Regions from separate parts of the Gordonia sp. DT218 genome, predicted to be linked through region 1. Evidence: predicted binding sites of a transcription regulator. Region 1 holds the regulator's gene; the other holds the start of a gene.
The links. The regulator HspR, encoded in region 1, represses chaperone genes until heat shock. The targets are predictions, from matches to a motif close to ANNTGAGTNNNNNNNACTCANNT.

Region 1 (9,322 bases):
TGCGCATCGTCAACGAGCCGACCGCTGCCGCACTGGCCTACGGTCTCGACAAGGGCGAGAAGGAACAGACCATCCTCGTCTTCGACCTCGGTGGCGGCACGTTCGACGTCTCGCTGCTGGAGATCGGCGACGGTGTGGTCGAGGTCCGTGCGACCTCGGGCGACAACCTCCTCGGTGGCGACGACTGGGATCAGCGCATCGTCGACTGGCTCGTCGACAAGTTCAAGAGCCAGAACGGCATCGACCTGACCAAGGACAAGATGGCCATGCAGCGGCTGCGTGAGGCCGCCGAGAAGGCCAAGATCGAACTGTCTGCTTCGCAGAGCACGTCGATCAACCTGCCGTACATCACCGTCGACGCCGAGAAGAACCCGCTGTTCCTCGACGAGCAGTTGAGCCGCAGCGAGTTCCAGAAGATCACCTCGGACCTACTGGAGCGGACCCGGTCGCCTTTCCAGGCCGTCATCAAGGACGCCGGCATTGCCGTCGGCGACATCGATCACGTTGTCCTGGTGGGCGGCTCGACCCGTATGCCTGCCGTGACCGAGCTGGTCAAGGAGCTCACCGGTGGTCAGGAGCCCAACAAGGGCGTCAACCCCGATGAGGTCGTCGCGGTCGGCGCGGCCCTGCAGGCCGGCGTGCTGCGCGGCGAGGTCAAGGACGTGCTGCTGCTCGACGTGACCCCGCTGAGCCTCGGCATCGAGACCAAGGGCGGCGTGATGCACAAGCTGATCGAGCGCAACACCACCATCCCGACCAAGAGGTCGGAGACCTACACGACGGCAGAGGACAATCAGCCGTCCGTGCAGATCCAGGTCTATCAGGGTGAGCGCGAGATCGCCTCGCACAACAAGCTGCTCGGTTCGTTCGAGCTCGGCGGTATCGCCCCGGCACCGCAGGGTGTCCCGCAGATCGAGGTGACCTTCGACATCGACGCCAACGGCATCGTGCACGTCACCGCGAAGGACAAGGGCACCGGCAAGGAGAACAGCATCCGCATCCAGGAGGGCTCGGGCCTGAGCAAGGACGAGATCGACCGGATGATCAAGGATGCCGAGGCGCACGCCGACGAGGACCGGACGCGTCGCGAGGAGGCGGAAACCCGCAACCAGGCCGAGTCGCTGGTCAATCAGACCGAGAAATTCCTCAAGGAGAACGAGGACAAGGTCCCCGGCGAGGTGAAGGACAAGGTCGAGGCGGCCATCGCGGAGGCGAACGAGTCCCTCAAGGGCACCGACCTCGCAGCGATCAAGTCGGCCGTCGAGAAGCTCTCGGCCGAGTCCCAGGAGATGGGACAGGCGATCTATGCCGCCTCGGCTGCGGAGTCGCCCAACGGTGAGGCAGCCGAAGGTGAGGCCGCCGGCGGCGACAACGACGTCGTGGACGCCGAGGTTGTCGACGAGCCGTCGAACTCCGGGGACAACAAGTGACCGCTGGCGAGCCGGCAGGCACGTATCCGGGTGCCGGGAGCGGAGCGAGCGGGCCCAATGGACCCGACGAGCCGGTCACGGTGTCCGACCGTCGACGCATCGACCCCGAGACGGGCGAGGTGCGCGACGCGGCGGGCGCCGGACCGGGCCCGGCGGACGCCGAGCCGGCAGCAGACGAGCAATCCGACCAGTCAGCGGAAACCGACGCGGACGCGGCGGCCGATCAGGTCGATGCGCGTATCGCCGAGTTGACCACCGATCTGCAGCGTGAACGCGCGCAGTTCGCCAACTTCCGGCGACGTGCCGCAGACGAGAAGCAGGGATCGGTCGCCTACGGCAAGCAGGTGCTGATCGAGAAGCTGCTCCCGATCCTCGACGATCTCGACCGCGCCCGTGCGCACGGCGACCTCGAAGACGGACCCATGCGGACCATGGCCGACAAGCTCAGCGCTGCGCTGGGTGCCGAAGGGCTGATCAAGTTCGGAGAGTCCGGCGACGCGTTCGATCCGGAACTCCACGAGGCGGTCCAGCACGAGGGCGAGGGTGCCCATCCGGTCATCGGTTCGGTGTATCGCGGTGGGTACCGTCTCGGCGAGCGGGTGATCCGCACCGCGATGGTGACGGTCACCGATCCGGTCGACGGGACCCCCGACGGCAGCACGGTCGGAGCAGTGCCGGAAAACGAAGAAACTGGTGCACAATAAGGCAACCGTCCTCGCTCCCTGAGGTGCGAGGAGCGTAGCGACGAGCCACGAAGGGGCGGCTGCGGCAGGCCCCTTCGTGGCTCGCTTCGCTCGCACCTCAGGGAACGGAGAGGCGGCCCCTCGCACCTCGGGGAGCGGAGCGACAGCGAAGACAACTACATCCAGACAACTGAGACAACGAAGGAGGTGACGTCTGGTGGCTCCACAACGTGAGTGGTTGGAACACGACTTCTACAAGGACCTGGGCGTTGCTTCTGACGCTTCGGCTGAAGAGATCAAGAAGGCCTACCGCAAGCTCGCACGCGAGCTGCACCCGGATGCGAACCCGGGTGACACGGCGGCCGAGGAGCGCTTCAAGCGGGTGTCCGAAGCCCACAGCGTGCTGTCCGACGCCGAGAAGCGCAAAGAGTACGACGAGACCCGCGCGATGTTCGCCGGTGGGCGATTCCGTGGCGGCGGCAACGGCTTCCCCGGCGGCTTCCCGGGCGGCGGCACAACCTATACGACGACGACGGGTGGCGCCGACTTCAACATCGGCGACCTGTTCGGCAACGGCGGCGGTACGGCCGACTCGGCCGGCGGATTCGGCGACCTCTTCGAGGGACTGTTCAATCGCGGGCCGCGGTCGTCGACGGCGACGCGTCCCAAGCGTGGCAACGACCTCGAGACCGAGACCACGCTGACCTTCAAGGATGCCGCGCAGGGCACCACTGTCCCGCTCCGGGTGACCAGCCCGGCGCCGTGCACCACGTGTCACGGCAGCGGGGCAAAGCCCGGCACGAGCCCACGAGTCTGCCCGAACTGCAACGGTTCCGGATTCGTCAGCCGTAATCAGGGAGCGTTCGGATTCAGCGAACCCTGCCAGGATTGCCAGGGCACCGGGTCACGTATCGACGACCCCTGCACCGACTGCGACGGCTCCGGCGTGAGGGTTCGTGCGCGGACCATCAACGTCCGCATTCCCGCGGGCGTGGAAGACGGACAGCGTATTCGGCTCGCGGGCCAAGGCGAGGCGGGTCCTCGCGGCGCGCCGTCGGGAGACCTGTACGTCGTCGTCCATGTACGTTCGGACAAGGTCTTCACCCGAAGCGGTAATGACCTCAAGGTCCAACTGCCCGTGAGCATCTCGGAGCTGGTCCTGGGCGCCACGGTGTCCGTGCCGACACTCGACGGGACGGTCGGGGTGAAGATCCCGGCCAACACGACCGACGGCCGCACACTCCGCGTCCGTGGTCGAGGCGTGCCGAAGCGTTCCGGTGGGGCAGGCGATCTCCTGGTCACCGTGAAGGTCGCGGTGCCACCCAAGCTCGACGACGCGGCCGCCGAGGCCATGCGTCGCTACGCCGAGGCCGAGAAGGCCGGCGGCTTCGATCCGCGCGCCGGGTGGGGGCGATGATGATGGCCGGCAAGTTCGAGAGTGAGGGCGGCGCGACCTTCATGATCTCGGTTGCCGCCGAACTCGCCGGCATGCACGCTCAGACGTTGCGCACCTACGACCGGCTCGGTCTCGTCACACCCCAGCGCACCAGCGGCGGCGGGCGGCGGTACTCGGCGCGCGACGTCGACTTGCTCCGCGAGATCCAACGGCTCTCCCAGGAGGAGGGCGTCAACCTCGCAGGAATCAAGCGGATCATCGATCTGAGCAATCAGGTCGACGCTCTGCAACAGCGGGTGCGCGAACTCCAGACCGAGGTGGACAACATTCCGCACCGCCGCAGCGGCGAGCTCGTGCCGGTCCCGCGCACCAGCGCACTGGTGGTATGGCAGCCGCGTCGCAAGCGCAAAGCCGACTGATCGCCGTCGGGAACCACCCGCTACCCTGACTCCCGACAACGTCGCCGGAGACAGGACAGGACCATGGCCGAGACGCAGAGCACCCGCACCCAGGGCAGCTCGATCTCGGCCGGCTCGGTGCTCGGCATCTCCGTCATCGAAGACCAGATCGTCTCGGTCGTGCGCGGTGCCGACGGCGAGATCGTCGCGAGCAATCTGGTCGATCTCTCCGACCCTTCGGCGCAGAGCGCGCAGACCGCCATCCATGAGCTGGTCGACTCCGTGCCGTACGACATCGACCGGATCGGCATCGCGTGTGCGCGACCGGCCACCCAGAGCTATCTGCAGGCGAACCTCTCGCCCGGGACGTCACGTCCGGGTTGGTACGAGAAGGTCGCGGTCACCGACATGCCCGCCGCGCTCGCCGAGGTTGCGCGGGGCGCAGCCGGCGTCCGCGGCATCATCGCCGTCGTCGATCTGGATCGGACCGCCGTCCCGTCGCCGGGCTCGTCCGTGGTGACGCTGGACTCGGCGACCGGCGAGGTGCTCGGGACCGCGGAGTTCGCCTACGGTTCGCCAGGACCCGTGACCGATCCGGCACACGCCACCTCGGTCGCAGAGGCCGTGATCGCGGCGCCCGGCGGATCGTCGGTGACGTCGGTGCTGTGCACCGGACCGGGCGCCGACGTGCCCGGTGCGGTAGCTGCATTGGGTTACGCATTGGCTCGCCCGGTGGCCGCTGCCGACCAGCCGGCCTTGTCCTCCGCGGTGGGCGCTGCGATCCTGGCGTTGCGGCCCGGAGCGGTGCCGCGCGGTTCGTCGAATCGCCGTTGGTGGCTGATCGGCGCAGCGATGGCCGGTGCCCTGGTGCTCGGTGCGATCGCAGCGTCGGCGGTCTTCGCGGGCGTCGACGCAACCGAGGAGAAGGCGCCGACCACGACGACGGTGACTGCTGCGCCCTCGACCATCACCGTCACCTCGACGGCGCAGCCGACCACGGAGACCCAGACCGCCGTCGAGACCTCGACGGTGACCCGGGATCGGGAGACGGTCACCAAAACGACCACCGAGACGGAGTCGGCGTCGGACCCGGCCACGGTCACCGAGACGGAGACCGAGACCGAGACCACGACCGAGACCAGGTTCGGCGGTGGTGGCGAGGCCTCCGCGAACAAGTGGGCGCCACGGGCTTCGAAGCACACGAAGGACAAGCCCAGCCGGTGAACGGACCCGGGTCGGCGGCGCGGATGACCGCGCTCAGGTCACCGGATCGTGTTGAATCCGGCTCGCCGGGACGCCCGCGATCAGCAGCCGCCGCCGCGTCGCCTCGATCATCTGGGCTGAACCCGCGATGAGGACCTGACGGTCATCCCAGGGACCGGTCTGGGCCACCGCATCTCCCAGCGTGCCGATGATGTGCTCGATGCCGAGGGCTTCCGGCGTCGCCGTCGAGGTGATCCACCACGGGTCGCTGGTCTCCTCCGACACGGCGGTGACGGTCAGCCACGGATTGGTGCCGGCGATGCGGCGCAGCACGGCAAGGTCGTAGTGCTCACCGGGATGACGCATCCCGTAGAAGATGTGCGTCGGCGGCGAGTCCGCTCGCTTCGACATCTCGATGAGCAGCGCCCGCAGCGGCGCGAGACCGGTGCCGCCCGCCACCATGAGCACCTTTTGATCACGCTCGACATGTAAAGTTCCGTGGCCTTGCGCGAAATACCAGGTGTCACCGCTCCGGGTCTCCCCGACGATCGCAGAACTGACCGTTCCACCGGCCACCGCGCGCACATGGAATTCCAGTTCACCGGCGGGGTTCGGCGGAATGGCAGGGGACAGGTTCCGCCACATCCGAGGTCGCTGCGGGATCTGCACCTCCAGGTACTGCCCGACGACGAAGCGCAACGGTGCCTTGGTGATCAGGCGAACCACCGCCAGGTCACGGGTGATCCGGAACTTCTCCACCACCTCGGCCGACCACAACGCGGGATGCGGGGCCGTCTCGGCCGCACCACGCATGACACCCGTGGTCAGCATCATCGCCTGCGTCACGGTCTGCGCGGATTCGTCGTCCCAGTAGTCGCCGAGCACCGATGCGAACTCGGCGATCAAAGCCTGATAGATGATGCCGTAATGCTCGGGCCGCACGCCGAACTTGCGATGGTCCCGACCGAGTTGTGCAAGGAACTCGATCAGTTCGTCGTGTCCGTCCTCGCGTGGCACCACGTCGAGGACGTGGTCGATGACGTGATAGAACGCATCCCGCTGTCCCGCCATCACCGCAGGAAAGAGCTCGCGGAGGTCGGGATCGATGGCAAACATCCTGGTGTAGACGTTTGCGGAGAATCGATCGGGATCGCGCCCGATCACCGTGCGTAGGTGATGGAGCGTATGCCGTGAGTGGCTGGGCACGTCGTGGGGTCACCTCCCTGTACCGGTACCGCGGATTTTCCCGCCCAAGACTAATCACCCTAGCGGTCGTTCGACGAGGACTGATGATCCATCATTCGATGTCGGGTTCGCGCAGTGTGTGGCAGGCTCAGTGATGTGAGCTCGCTCGATGGCGTGGTGCCGGGCATAGTCGATGCCCATCTGCACCAGTGGAATCCGCGGAGCACGCCCTGGGCGGCCAATCGACTGTCGCGGCTCTACAGTTTCCTTCCCGCCTTCGGTGATCGTATTTTTCCGATGGTGGTGTCGCAGGCCGACCGGGAGTACGTGCTCACACCGAGCACCGTGGCCCGGGTGTACGAACCCCTGCAGTATCTGGCCGATGCGGCGGCCGTCCGCACCGTCGCCGGGGTCCGGGTCGAGACGGTTGTGCACATGGAGTCGCATTGGCGCCGCGACGGCACCGTTGGCCGGACCGACACTCCGGCGGGGCGTTCGGCCGTGGATGAGACCCGGTACGTCACCAAGCTCCCGTTCGGGGTCGGCCAGTCGCCCGAGTTGGGCGCCATCGTGGCGCACGCCGATCCGCGCGCCGAGATGTTCGCGGAATTGCTCGACGAGCACGCGGCGCTCACCGACCGCCTGCGTGGGGTCCGCTGGATCACCACCCGGCACCCCGATCCACGGATCCGTAACGGCGCTGACGCTGACGGGATTCTCGCCTCGACGTCGTTCCTCCGCGGATTCGCCGAGGTCGCCGAACGTGGCCTCGTGTTCGACGCGTTTGTCTATTCGCACCAGCTGTACGACGTGGTGACGCTCGCGCGGGAGTATCCGGAGGCGACCATCGTGGTCGACCATCTCGGGACGCCGGTCGGGGTGTTCGGTCCGGTCGGTGCGCGGACCGGCGCGACCGCCGGCGCCCGAGCCGACATCCTGCGCCTGTGGCGGGAGCGGATGACCACGCTGGCAGCGTGTCCCAACGTGGTGGTCAAGCTGTCCGGTCTCGGGCTGCCGGTCCTGGGCTACGGCCGGGAGCGGTGGGGCAACATCGGGAGCCGCGGCACCCTCGCGGAGATGGTCGGCCCCCTGGTCGAACACGTCTTCGGACATTTCGGCCCCGACCGGTTGATCTTCGGCTCAAACTTCCCGATCGACAAGCCCAACACCGCACTCGACATGGTGATCGGTGCACTCATCGATCTGCTCGAGCCCCAGGGCGGGGACTACGTGTTGCGGAAGGTCTTCCGTGACAACGCGATGCGGGTCTACGGGATCGGGTAGCGCCCGCCGATTTTGTAGCATAAACCCGCGGTACCCGCGGATTTCTACTACAAAGTTCGACGCCACGGCCAGCGCCGCTGCGGGGCTCCGGCCGGCACCGGGATATCTCGCAGCGCTCGTTTCACGATGTCGGTGAACTCGCTGCACGACTCGTACCGCTTGCAAGGGTCCTTCGCCAGCGCCTTGGTGAACACCGAGTCGAGCGCCGAGGGCAGCCAGGGGCGAGCTCTGGTCAGCGGTGGGACCGGATCGTGCAGGTGAGCGTGAGTGATGGCAAAAGCCGTCGCTCGCTGGAAGGGTGGATCGCCGGTCAGTAGTTCGAACAGGCTGGCGGCCAACGCGTATTGATCTGTCGCCGGTGAGAGACGTTGAGCGGTGAGTAATTCCGGCGAGGCATAGGCGATCGATCCTTGGACTCGGCCGTTACGCGCAAGCGGCCGGGCGTCGTCGAGCAACTGGGCGATACCGAAATCCGTGAGGACCGCATGGACATCGTCGGAAGGTGCTGAAACCATGATGTTGGCGGGCTTGACATCTCGGTGCAGAACCTCGCGGGCGTGGGCGAAATCGAGTGCCTCGGCGATCTGCGCGCCGATCTTCGCGATCGTCGTGATGTCGGGCTCGGCGGGGCGATGGGCGATCAGATCGCCGGCCGACACCCCGCCGATGTACTCCATCGCCATCCACAGAACACCTGGGGCAGTGTGCTTGTCGTCCACCGGGAGCGGATCCATCTCCCCGCGTGCGTACATCTTGACGATGTGGGCGTGCTGCAGCCGAGATGCGATGGTGAACTCGCGATCGAACCGTTCGCGAACCCGTTGCCGGTCGTTGGGCCCGGTGTGAAGCACCTTGAGTGCGACCGGATCGGTGTCACCATCGCGGTGTGCACGGTATACCTCGGCGCTGCTGCCGCTGCCGAGGAGCGCATCGATGGTGTAGCCGGCCACCAAGTCGCCGGCCCCCAGCACCGTAAAGTCGCTCACCCAGCTCATTCTGCCGCGTCGTCGGACCTATGGTTGACACATGACCCGAATGACCGAGCCCGCCTCGTCCGGTCCAGGCGCCCGAACGGTTGCCACGGACTCCCTCGTCGCCGCGCTGCCGATCGGCATGGTGGTCACCGACCTCGACATCCTCGCTGCATATCGGCAGGATCGTGCGCAGGATCCGCAGGCCGGGACGCCGATGGCACTGATCCGCCCGACGACCACCGAGCAGGTGCAGATCGCGGTGCGCTGGTGTGGTGAGCACGGCATCCCTCTCATCACCCGCGGGGCCGGGACCAGCTTGTCCGGCGGTTCGACAGCGGTCGACGAGGCGGTGATGATCTCGACGGAAAAGATGCGCGAGCTCGCCGTGGACACCGCGACGCGGACCGCGGTGGTACAGCCGGGGCTGTTCAACTCCGAGGTGAAGGCGGCCGCCGCGGCCAACGGTCTCTGGTATCCGCCGGACCCGTCGTCGTTTGAGATCTGCTCGATCGGCGGGAACGTCGCCACCAATGCCGGTGGTCTGTGCTGTGTGAAATACGGCGTGACCACCGACTACGTGCTCGGCCTCGAGGTGGTGCTCGCCGATGGTCGCGCGGTGCGGCTCGGCGGCATGCAGCTGAAGGACTCCGCCGGACTGTCACTGACCAAACTGTTCGTCGGCAGCGAAGGGCTGCTCGGCATCATCACCGAGGTCACCCTGCGCCTGCTGCCGCCGCAGGCGCCGGCCTCCACCGTCGTGGGAACCTTC
Region 2 (9,322 bases), 110 kb from region 1:
AACAGCCCGGACACCTTCATCACCGACGCGCTGCGCGGTTTCGTCGCTGCTCACCCGTCGATCGCGTGGCAGCCGGACCCCGGCTTCCTCCACCGACGCGACGTCCCGGAAGAACCCCGGGTCGGGGTGATCTCCGGCGGCGGATCGGGTCACGAGCCGATGCACTCGGGGATGATCGGCGCGGGCATGATCGACGCCGCGTGCCCGGGCCTCGTGTTCACCTCCCCCAACGCCCTGCAGATCGCCGGCGCCACGCGCTGGGCCGACCAAGGCAACGGCGTCCTGCACATCGTGAAGAACTACACCGGCGACGTGATGAACTTCCGGATCGCTCGCCACATGCTGCGCGACGACGTCGCGACCGACCACATCATCGTCGCCGACGACGTGGCCACCGAATCCGAAACGGGTCCGGGCAGACGCGGCACAGGCGCCACCATCATCGTCGAAAAGGTGTGCGGCGCAGCCGCAGCGCGTGGTCACGATCTCGACCACCTTGCCGAGATCGGACAGCGCACCGCCGACAACGCACGCAGCATCGCGGTCGCCTATCGAGCCTGCACAGTGCCCGGCGCCGGCGCGCTCACCTTCGAACTCGAGCCCGACGAGATGGAGTTCGGCGTCGGTATCCACGGTGAAGCCGGTGAGGAACGCACCACCCGGGTGGGTGCGCGCGAATTGGTTTCCCGTATGCTGGAACGAATTTCGGAGTCCTTGGGCCTGCAGAAAGGCGAGCAGGTCATCTGCCTGGTCAACGGACTCGGCTCGGCACACCCGCTGGAACTGTCACTGGTGTTCGGTGAGGTCGCCGCCGAGCTGGATCTCCGCGGCATCGCCGTCGAGCGATCGATGGTCGGAACGTTCGTCACCGCCCTGGACATGACCGGCTTCTCGATCACGCTCGTCCGGCTCGACGACGAGGTCCTGTCGCTGTTCGACGACGAGACCGACGCTCCTGCATGGCCATCGACCATTGCGCGCGGTCGTCCCACGGTCTCCGACATCACGTTCGCCGAACCAGACGACTCCGCCGACGACGGCACGGAATCCGGGTGGCTCTCCGATTTCGTCGGGCGTGTGCTGGACTCGATCGACGATCTGACGGCCCTCGATCAGCAGGCAGGCGACGGCGACTTCGGCACCAACATGAAGGCCGCGCTCGGGCACTTCGATCTGCCACTGCGGGGGACCGATGCCGAGATCCTCACCGCCATCAGCACGTCGTACCTCGTGCGCGCGGGCGGCACGTCCGGCGCCGTGTTCGGCGTGTTGTTCCGTGAACTGGCACAGGCTTTCGGAACAGCGGACCACATCGCGAGCGCTCTACGCGAGGGGACGGCAACGGCGCTTGCCGAGATCAAGGATCTCGGCGGCGCCGACGTCGGTGACAACACGGTGGTTGACGCCCTCAGCCCTGCCGCCAGGGCGCTGTCGGACGAGGAGTCGCTGTCCGCCGTCGCCGACAAGGCCCAGGAGGGCGCCGAATCCACCAGGGACACCACCGCTTCCAAGGGGCGAGCGAGTTACGTCGGTGAGAACGCGCGTGGCGTGGTCGATCCCGGTGCGCTGGTGATCTCGTGGCTCTACCGAGCCGCGGCCGAATCGTCCTGATCTCGCCTACTCGCGCAGGCGGGCACGCGCTCAGACGTTCTTGACGACTTCGCGGAATGTCTCGTAGGTCGCCGCCAGGGTCTCCGCAGCGACTGCCGAATCGGCGAGACCGTCCGCCTGCCCACATCGCCAGGCATCCATCGAGAGGTGCATGAGCGACATGTACACCGCGACCACCACCCGCACCCGGCCGTCCTCGGCGGGCAGTTCCATCCGTTCGGCGACCTTATCGGTGATGTTCCGGAACTTCTTCTCGGCAAGTTCGGTGTTGCGGCCGCTCACCGACGGCGCGCTCTGGATGATCCGGTTCATGGTCTCGAATCGGGTCAGATCGACAGAACCAGTCGGACACTCGCCGCAGAAGATCTGAACCTGCGCGTTGACCAGCGACTCGAAGGGGTTTCCGGTCCGCGGCTGCGCGTCGAGGGATGCGGCCATCGCGGCGATCATGTCCTCGGCCGGCGCCAGGATGACGTCCTCTTTGGTGGCGAAATACCGGTTGAACGTACGCGGCGAGATGTCGGCCGCGTCTGAGATCTGCTCGACAGTAGTCGACTCGAAACCCTGCGTATCGCACAGATCCAGAGCTGCGGCTATCAGCCGGTCGCGCGTCTGCAGCTTCTTGCGTTCGCGAAGACCGGCCTTGAGCTGGCCTGTTCGGGATTCAGCAAGGGTCACGACCAGATTGTAACTCTTCCGGCCAGATATTTCTGCAGTCTGCGCCAATTGACTGATTCAGTATTTTGTCTCTTGACGACTTCTGTCTGACTCTGCCACTATTGCCAGGCACCGATACTTCACCCCTCCGGATCGAGGACCTCTTGACCACATCGGACACTGCTCTATCGCGAGATCTCCCTGACTCCGCACCCACATCCCCGCCTCCGGCACACTCACGTCGCTGGTGGGCGCTGGGCATCATCGCCCTGGCCCAACTGATCGTGGTGCTCGACGCCAGCATCATCACGATCGCCCTACCCTTTGCCCAATCCGACCTGGACATCTCCGATGCCAATCGCCAGTGGGCGCTCACCGCGTACACGCTGATGTTCGGCGGACTCCTGCTGCTGGGCGGCCGGATGGCCGACTACCTGGGGCGTCGGCGGATGTTCCTGATCGGGCTCGCCGGTTTCGCCGCGTCGTCGGCGATGGCCGGATTCGCCTGGGACGGCATGTCATTCTTCGCCGGACGCGCGCTCCAAGGCGTGTTCGCGGCCATGCTCGCGCCCGCGGCGCTGTCGCTGATCACCGTCACCTTCACCGAACATCGCGAGCGGGCCCGCGCCTTTGCGGTCTACGGTGCCGTGTCCGGTGGCGGCGCCGCGATCGGCCTGATCGCCGGCGGCGCTCTCACCGAGTTCTTCTCCTGGCGCTGGACCCTGTTGATCAACACCCCGATCGCGATCGTCGCCGCGATCGGCGGACTGGTCCTGGTGATCCGGGACGTGCCGTCCAAACGGACGGGCCACTACGATCTCCCGGGTGCGGTGACCGTCACCCTGGGGCTCGTCAGCCTCGTCTACGGATTCACCAGAGCAGCTGAATCCGGCTGGGGCGCACCATCGACCATCCTGTTGTTCGCGGCCGCCGCAGCGCTGTTGGTCGCATTCGTGATGATCGAGCTGAGAAGCGCCAGCCCTCTGCTCCCGCTGCGTATCCCGGGTGACCTGAACCGCGGTGGGGCCTATCTGGTGGCGTTCATCGTCCCGACCGCCATGTTCGCGATGTTCTTGTTCTTGAGCTACTACTTCCAGAACACGCTGGGCCACACCCCTCTGCAGGCGGGTGTCCTGTTCCTGCCGTTCCCGGCGGGGATCATCGTCGCGGCCGCAGCGGCCAGCTCGCTGCTCCCCCGGTTCGGGCCGCGGCCGCTGATGATGGCCGGCACTCTGTCCGGCACCCTCGGCTACCTCTACCTGGCGCAACTGGATTCGGACTCGACGTGGCTGACGCACATCCTGCCCAGCGAGCTCCTGATCGCCCTCGGGATGGGCCTGGTGTTCGTCTCCATGCAGTCGGTGGCCTTGCACCGTATCGACGAAAAGGACGCCGGTGTGGCCAGCGCGCTGGTCAACACCTCCCAGCAGGTCGGCGGCTCGGTCGGCGTTGCACTCCTGAGCACGATTGTGGCGCAGGTGTTGTCCAACGACAGCCGCAGTGCCATGGCGCTCGATCCGACCACCCGACAGCCTGTTCCGGTGAACCCGGCGGGCTTCATGTCCGCGAGTATCCACAGCTACGACGTGGCCTTCTATTGCGGCGCCGGGTTCATGTTCCTCGCGTTCCTGGTCGTCACCGGCATGATCCGGATGGGACGACACGAGTTGGGCGACGAAACGCAGAATGCGGCGGTCGTCGCGGCCTGATCGCGGGCACACGCCACTGACGGCGGCCGAGAACCCCTGCACCATGTCGGTGCAGGGGTTCTCGGTGTGACTCGCTCGATGTCATGGCGAGATGCCACCATCGGCGACCATGACGACCAAACGCCCGGTGCCGCCGATGAACGACGACGAACGAACCACGCTGGAGGGTTGGCTGGACTTCTACCGCGCGACGCTCGCACAGAAGTGCGGCGGTCTCGACGACGAGCAACTCCGCACCGCGTCGACCGAGCCGTCGACCTTGACGCTCCTGGGTCTGGTCCAGCACCTGGCGGAGGTGGAACGGAACTGGTTCCGCCGCGTACTGCTCGGGGAGCAGATCGGCCCGATTTATGACAGCAGCTCTCGACCCGTCGGCCATGATGGCGGATTCGAGCTCGCCGAGGAGTCGTCGTACCGCCGCGCCGAAGAGATCAGGCAGAATGAGATCACCCGGGCGCGGGAGAATTGCGCGACCCGAGAATTGTCCGACACCAGTTCATTTGGTGGTGGTGATGTGAGTCTGCGCTGGATCTACACACACATGATCGCCGAGTACGCGCGACATTGCGGCCACGCCGACCTGATCCGCGAACGCATCGACGGGGTGACCGGCGTGTGACGACAGCAATCGTCCCCGAGGGGTGGCACCGAGGGGAATACCCCTCGGGCCGCCCTCTCGGGGACGATCTCGGTCACCAGATCAGCCGAGCACCAACGATTCTCCGTCGGCACCGACGTCCACCGGCACGATGTCACCATCGGTGACGTCGCCCGCCAGCAACGCCTTCGCCAGCCGATCGCCGATCGACTTTTGCACCAGCCGCCGCAACGGACGGGCACCGTAGAGCGGGTCGAAGCCACGCTCGGCCAGCCACTCCTTGGCCTTCGGCGTCACCTGCAGTTCCAGGCGGCGCTGTGCCAGCCGCTTACCGAGCTGCGCCAACTGGATGTCCACGATGGACACGAGCTCTTCCGGGCTCAGCGCGTCGAAGATCACCACGTCGTCGAGCCGATTGATGAACTCCGGCTTGAAGGCTGCGCGGACCGCCGCCATCACCTGGTCCTTGTCGCCACCCGAACCGAGGTTCGAGGTGAGGATGAGGATGGTGTTGCGGAAGTCGACCGTTCGGCCCTGCCCGTCGGTCAGGCGACCTTCGTCGAGGACCTGCAGCAGCACGTCGAAGACGTCCGGGTGGGCCTTCTCGACCTCGTCGAACAGCACCACCGTGTACGGACGTCGCCGCACCGCCTCGGTGAGCTGACCGCCGGACTCGTAGCCGACGTAGCCGGGAGGTGCGCCGACGAGCCGCGCGACGCTGTGCTTCTCGCCGTACTCACTCATGTCGATCCGGACCATCGCACGCTCATCGTCGAACAGGAACTCCGCCAACGCCTTCGCGAGCTCGGTCTTGCCGACACCCGTCGGCCCGAGGAACAGGAAAGACCCCAACGGACGGTTCGGATCGGCGACACCCGCCCTGGCACGACGCACCGCGTCGGAGACTGCCTGCACGGGCGCCTGCTGTCCGATGACCCGTTGTCCGAGTTCGTCTTCCATCCGCAACAGCTTCGCGGTCTCGCCCTCCAGCATGCGGCCGGCGGGGATGCCGGTCCACGCCGACACGACCTGCGCGACGTCGTCGGGCCCGACCTCCTCCTGCAGCATCACGTCCTGGCCGGGGTCGGTGCCGGTCTTCTCCAGCGCCGCCGCGAGTTCCTTCTCGAGGCTCGGAATCTTGCCGTACCGCAGTTCTGCGGCCCGGCCCAGATCGCTGTCGCGCTCGGCCCGATCCGCCTCGCCGCGAAGCCTTTCGAGTTCCTCCTTGGTGTCCCGGACGGCGTCGATGGCGGTCTTCTCCGACTGCCAGCGTGCCGAGAGCTCGTTGAGCTTCTCCTTCTGGTCGGCCAGTTCGCCGCGCAGTTTCTCCAGACGTTCCTTCGACGCCGCGTCGGTCTCCTTCTCCAGGGCGACCTCTTCGACCTCGAGGCGGCGGACGATGCGCTCGACCTCGTCGATCTCGACGGGACGGGAGTCGATCTCCATGCGCAGTCGCGACGCGGCCTCGTCGACGAGGTCGATGGCCTTGTCGGGCAGGAACCGCGAGGTGATGTAGCGGTCGGAGAGCGTGGCGGCCCCCACCAGCGCGGAATCGGTGATGCGCACGCCGTGGTGCACCTCGTAGCGGTCCTTGAGTCCACGCAGGATGCCGATGGTGTCCTCGACCGTCGGCTCCCCCACGTACACCTGCTGGAATCGCCGCTCCAGAGCGGCGTCCTTCTCGATGTACTGGCGGTACTCCTCCAGCGTGGTGGCGCCGACCATCCGCAGCTCACCGCGGGCGAGCATCGGCTTGATCATGTTGCCGGCGTCCATCGCGGAGTCGCCGGTCGCGCCTGCGCCCACGATGGTGTGCAACTCGTCGATGAAGGTGATGACCTGACCGGCCGATCCCTTGATCTCCTCGAGGACGGCCTTGAGCCGCTCCTCGAACTCGCCGCGATACTTGGCGCCGGCCACCATCGAGCCCATGTCGAGGGAGACGACCGTCTTGTTCCGTAGCGATTCCGGGACGTCGCCCGCGATGATCCGCTGGGCCAGGCCCTCGACGATCGCCGTCTTGCCGACGCCGGGCTCACCGATCAGCACCGGGTTGTTCTTGGTGCGGCGCGAGAGCACCTGCACCACACGGCGGATCTCGGTGTCACGACCGATGACCGGGTCGAGTTTGCCCTCACGCGCAGCCGCCGTCAGGTCGGTGGAGTACTTCTCCAGCGCCTGATAGGTCTGCTCGGGGTCGGGCGTGGTGACACGAGCATTGCCGCGCACGGCGACGAACGCCTCCTGCAAGGCCTGCGGCGTCGCGCCCGCGTTGGCCAGCAACTTGGCGGTGTCGGAGTCGCCGGTGGCCAGGCCGACGAGGATGTGCTCAGTCGAGACGTATTCGTCGCTGAGCTCACCGGCGAGCTGCTGAGCTGCAGTGATGGCCGCGATCGACTCGCGGGAGAGTTGCGGCTGCGCGCTCGCACTGGCCACCGTCGGCGCCCGATCCACCAGCCCCTGGGCCTGCGCACGAACGGTCGACGGATCCACGCCGACCGCTTTGAGCAGAGGTGTGGCGATGCCGTCGGACTGATCGAGCAGGGCCACCAGGATGTGTGCGGGACGTACGTCGGAATTACCGGCAGCGGCCGCCGCCTGCAGGGCAGTGCTCAGCGCAGCCTGTGTCTTGGTGGTCGGGTTGAAGCTGTCCACTCGCGTACCTTTCTCTCTTTAGTCCAATAGGCTCAAGTATGAGCCATACGGGAGAGAGAACGCCAGCAGAGTTGAGTGTATTCCGCTCAACTCTGGTCGACACATCGTCGATTTTCCGCTCGGACTGGCGGCACAGGCGGTAGACGAATCGACGGTCGGGACCGCCGGTTCGTCTGATCACCCGTCGGTTCGTCCTATGACAATGCCGTGGCCGACAGATGTGCCGAGGGCTTCACAGACTGTCCGCGAACCGTTTGATGTCGGCAATGGTCGCGTCATGCGCCTCGCGGACCGACGTCGGGAAGATGGTCTCGGCAGCATGGGTGAGGCCCAGGTTCACACGCAGCTAAGCGTGAAGTTACCGTCTTTCGAGATCACCACCCACCACGACCTACTTGCCCAACGGGGCCTTTTCGGGTTGCGGACGTTGACCGACCCCGACACCTCGCACCTGCCGTTGCTGAACCCGGTCCCGCCGTACGTCTCGCAGGGTGTACAGAACGTGTTGGCTCGGTTCTTTGCCGAAGGCTTCGAAGCAGCCGCGGTCACCGACTTCGGTCTGATAGCCAGCGGCGCACCACTCCCGGAGCGGTACCGCGTCAAGGCCGTTCAGGTCACCTTCGACCGTCCGTTCGGCTTCCTCGCAGTACATCGACCCACCGGTCTCGCCGTCGTCGCAGGATGGGTGAGCAGCCCGTTCCATTCGACCCACTCAGGAGAAAAGATGAGGTAACCAGCGGCGTACGGGCGAAAACCGCTCGTCACGCCCCGGATCTCGCCACCGCGATCTCCGCGAGATGCTGCAACGAATTGGTGAGGTGCTCGGGACCGAAGGGCGGGAATTGGATGTACTCACGAATGGACTCCGGCACTGCCGACCAGTCGTAGGTGAGGGTGACGTCGGTCTGCGACGAGCTGTTCGCCAACAGGTCGTACCGCCAGGTCCAGCCGCCGAACTCCAGACCGCCGTCCTTCTCCTGGCCCGGTTGCCAACCGATGGCGCGTGGCGGGTCCAGCACCTCGACCTGGTTGGTCATCTGATAGTTCCCATCCGCATAGTCCGGGTTCGGGTGGTACATGTCGACCCGAAATGTCTGCCCCACCACGGTCAGCGGCGCCGGATCGACGGCTTCGCGCACCCAGCCGGTGCCGTCGATCGCGGCGTGGGTGTTCGGATCGGCCAGCACCGCGAACACGGTCGCGGCGGGCGCGTCGACAGTCACGGTGGCGGTCACGTTCTCTCGGTCCATAAACGGCTCACTCCTCTGTAATTCACCTCGGGTCTCCCGTCGGCGGAACCGGCGTTCCAGTCAGACTGACCGCACAGCACAGCCGAAGTCATCGGTCATCCTCACCGCCGCCCGCTGGGCTTCACCCGCCGCCTGGTCGAACGGTCATCTGCTCACGCGGAACCGAGGCCGAGTCTCTACCCACGGCTCAATGACCTAGAGCGGCATGAGGAGATGCTTGCGGGTGTCCCGGGGGCCGTCTTTGTCGGCGAGCATCGCCAGCGCTTTCCTCAATTCGAGCCTGGTCTGCGACGGCTCGATCACCGCATCGATGTAGCCTCGCTCGGCAGCCACCCAGGGGGTCGCGACGGTCGTGTCATAGAGGTCGACCATCTGCTGCCGAACGGCAGCTCGATCCTCCTCGGGAACCGCGGCGAGTTGACGGCGTTGGGTCAGGCCGACGGCGGCTTCGCCACCCATCACGGCGATACGGGCGGTCGGCCAGGCAAGGTTGATGTCCGCGCCGAGTTGCTTGGACCCCATCACCGCATAACCGCCACCAAATGCCTTGCGCACGACGATTGTCGCAATCGGCACAGTCGCTTCCACGACAGCGTAGAAGAAACGGCCGCCACGCTTGATGACCCCGATCCGCTCCTCTTCGACGCCCGGCAGCACCCCGGGCGTATCGACCACGAAGATCAACGGCAGTCCGAACGCGTTGCACAGACGGATGAAATGGGCGGCCTTGTCCGACGCGCGTGCATCGATGGCACCGGCCGCCACCATCGGCTGATTCGCGACCACACCCACACTGCGGCCATCCACGCGAGCGAATGCCGTGATCATGTTGTTGGCCACGC

Region 2: a site for HspR is predicted at 7,300-7,322, ahead of clpB (ATP-dependent chaperone ClpB). Genes of this name have one in related genera too.

Annotation. Positions count from the first base shown of each region.
Region 1 is NZ_JBNCNS010000003.1:233,298-242,619, forward strand. It holds gene dnaK (molecular chaperone DnaK) at 1-1,430, shown strand, start outside; gene grpE (nucleotide exchange factor GrpE) at 1,427-2,134, shown strand; gene dnaJ (molecular chaperone DnaJ) at 2,331-3,530, shown strand; gene ACPXCG_RS12595 (heat shock protein transcriptional repressor HspR) at 3,533-3,928, shown strand; gene ACPXCG_RS12600 (hypothetical protein) at 3,992-5,131, shown strand; gene ACPXCG_RS12605 (FAD-binding oxidoreductase) at 5,165-6,316, opposite strand; gene ACPXCG_RS12610 (amidohydrolase family protein) at 6,452-7,579, shown strand; gene ACPXCG_RS12615 (serine/threonine-protein kinase) at 7,627-8,565, opposite strand; gene ACPXCG_RS12620 (FAD-binding oxidoreductase) at 8,615-9,322, shown strand, end outside.
Region 2 is NZ_JBNCNS010000003.1:338,839-348,160, reverse strand. It holds gene ACPXCG_RS13135 (dihydroxyacetone kinase family protein) at 1-1,611, shown strand, start outside; gene ACPXCG_RS13130 (TetR/AcrR family transcriptional regulator) at 1,642-2,289, opposite strand; gene ACPXCG_RS13125 (MFS transporter) at 2,433-3,977, shown strand; gene ACPXCG_RS13120 (DinB family protein) at 4,087-4,596, shown strand; gene clpB (ATP-dependent chaperone ClpB) at 4,678-7,230, opposite strand; gene ACPXCG_RS13110 (serpin family protein) at 7,583-7,963, shown strand; gene ACPXCG_RS13105 (SRPBCC family protein) at 7,992-8,480, opposite strand; gene ACPXCG_RS13100 (acyl-CoA carboxylase subunit beta) at 8,676-9,322, opposite strand, start outside.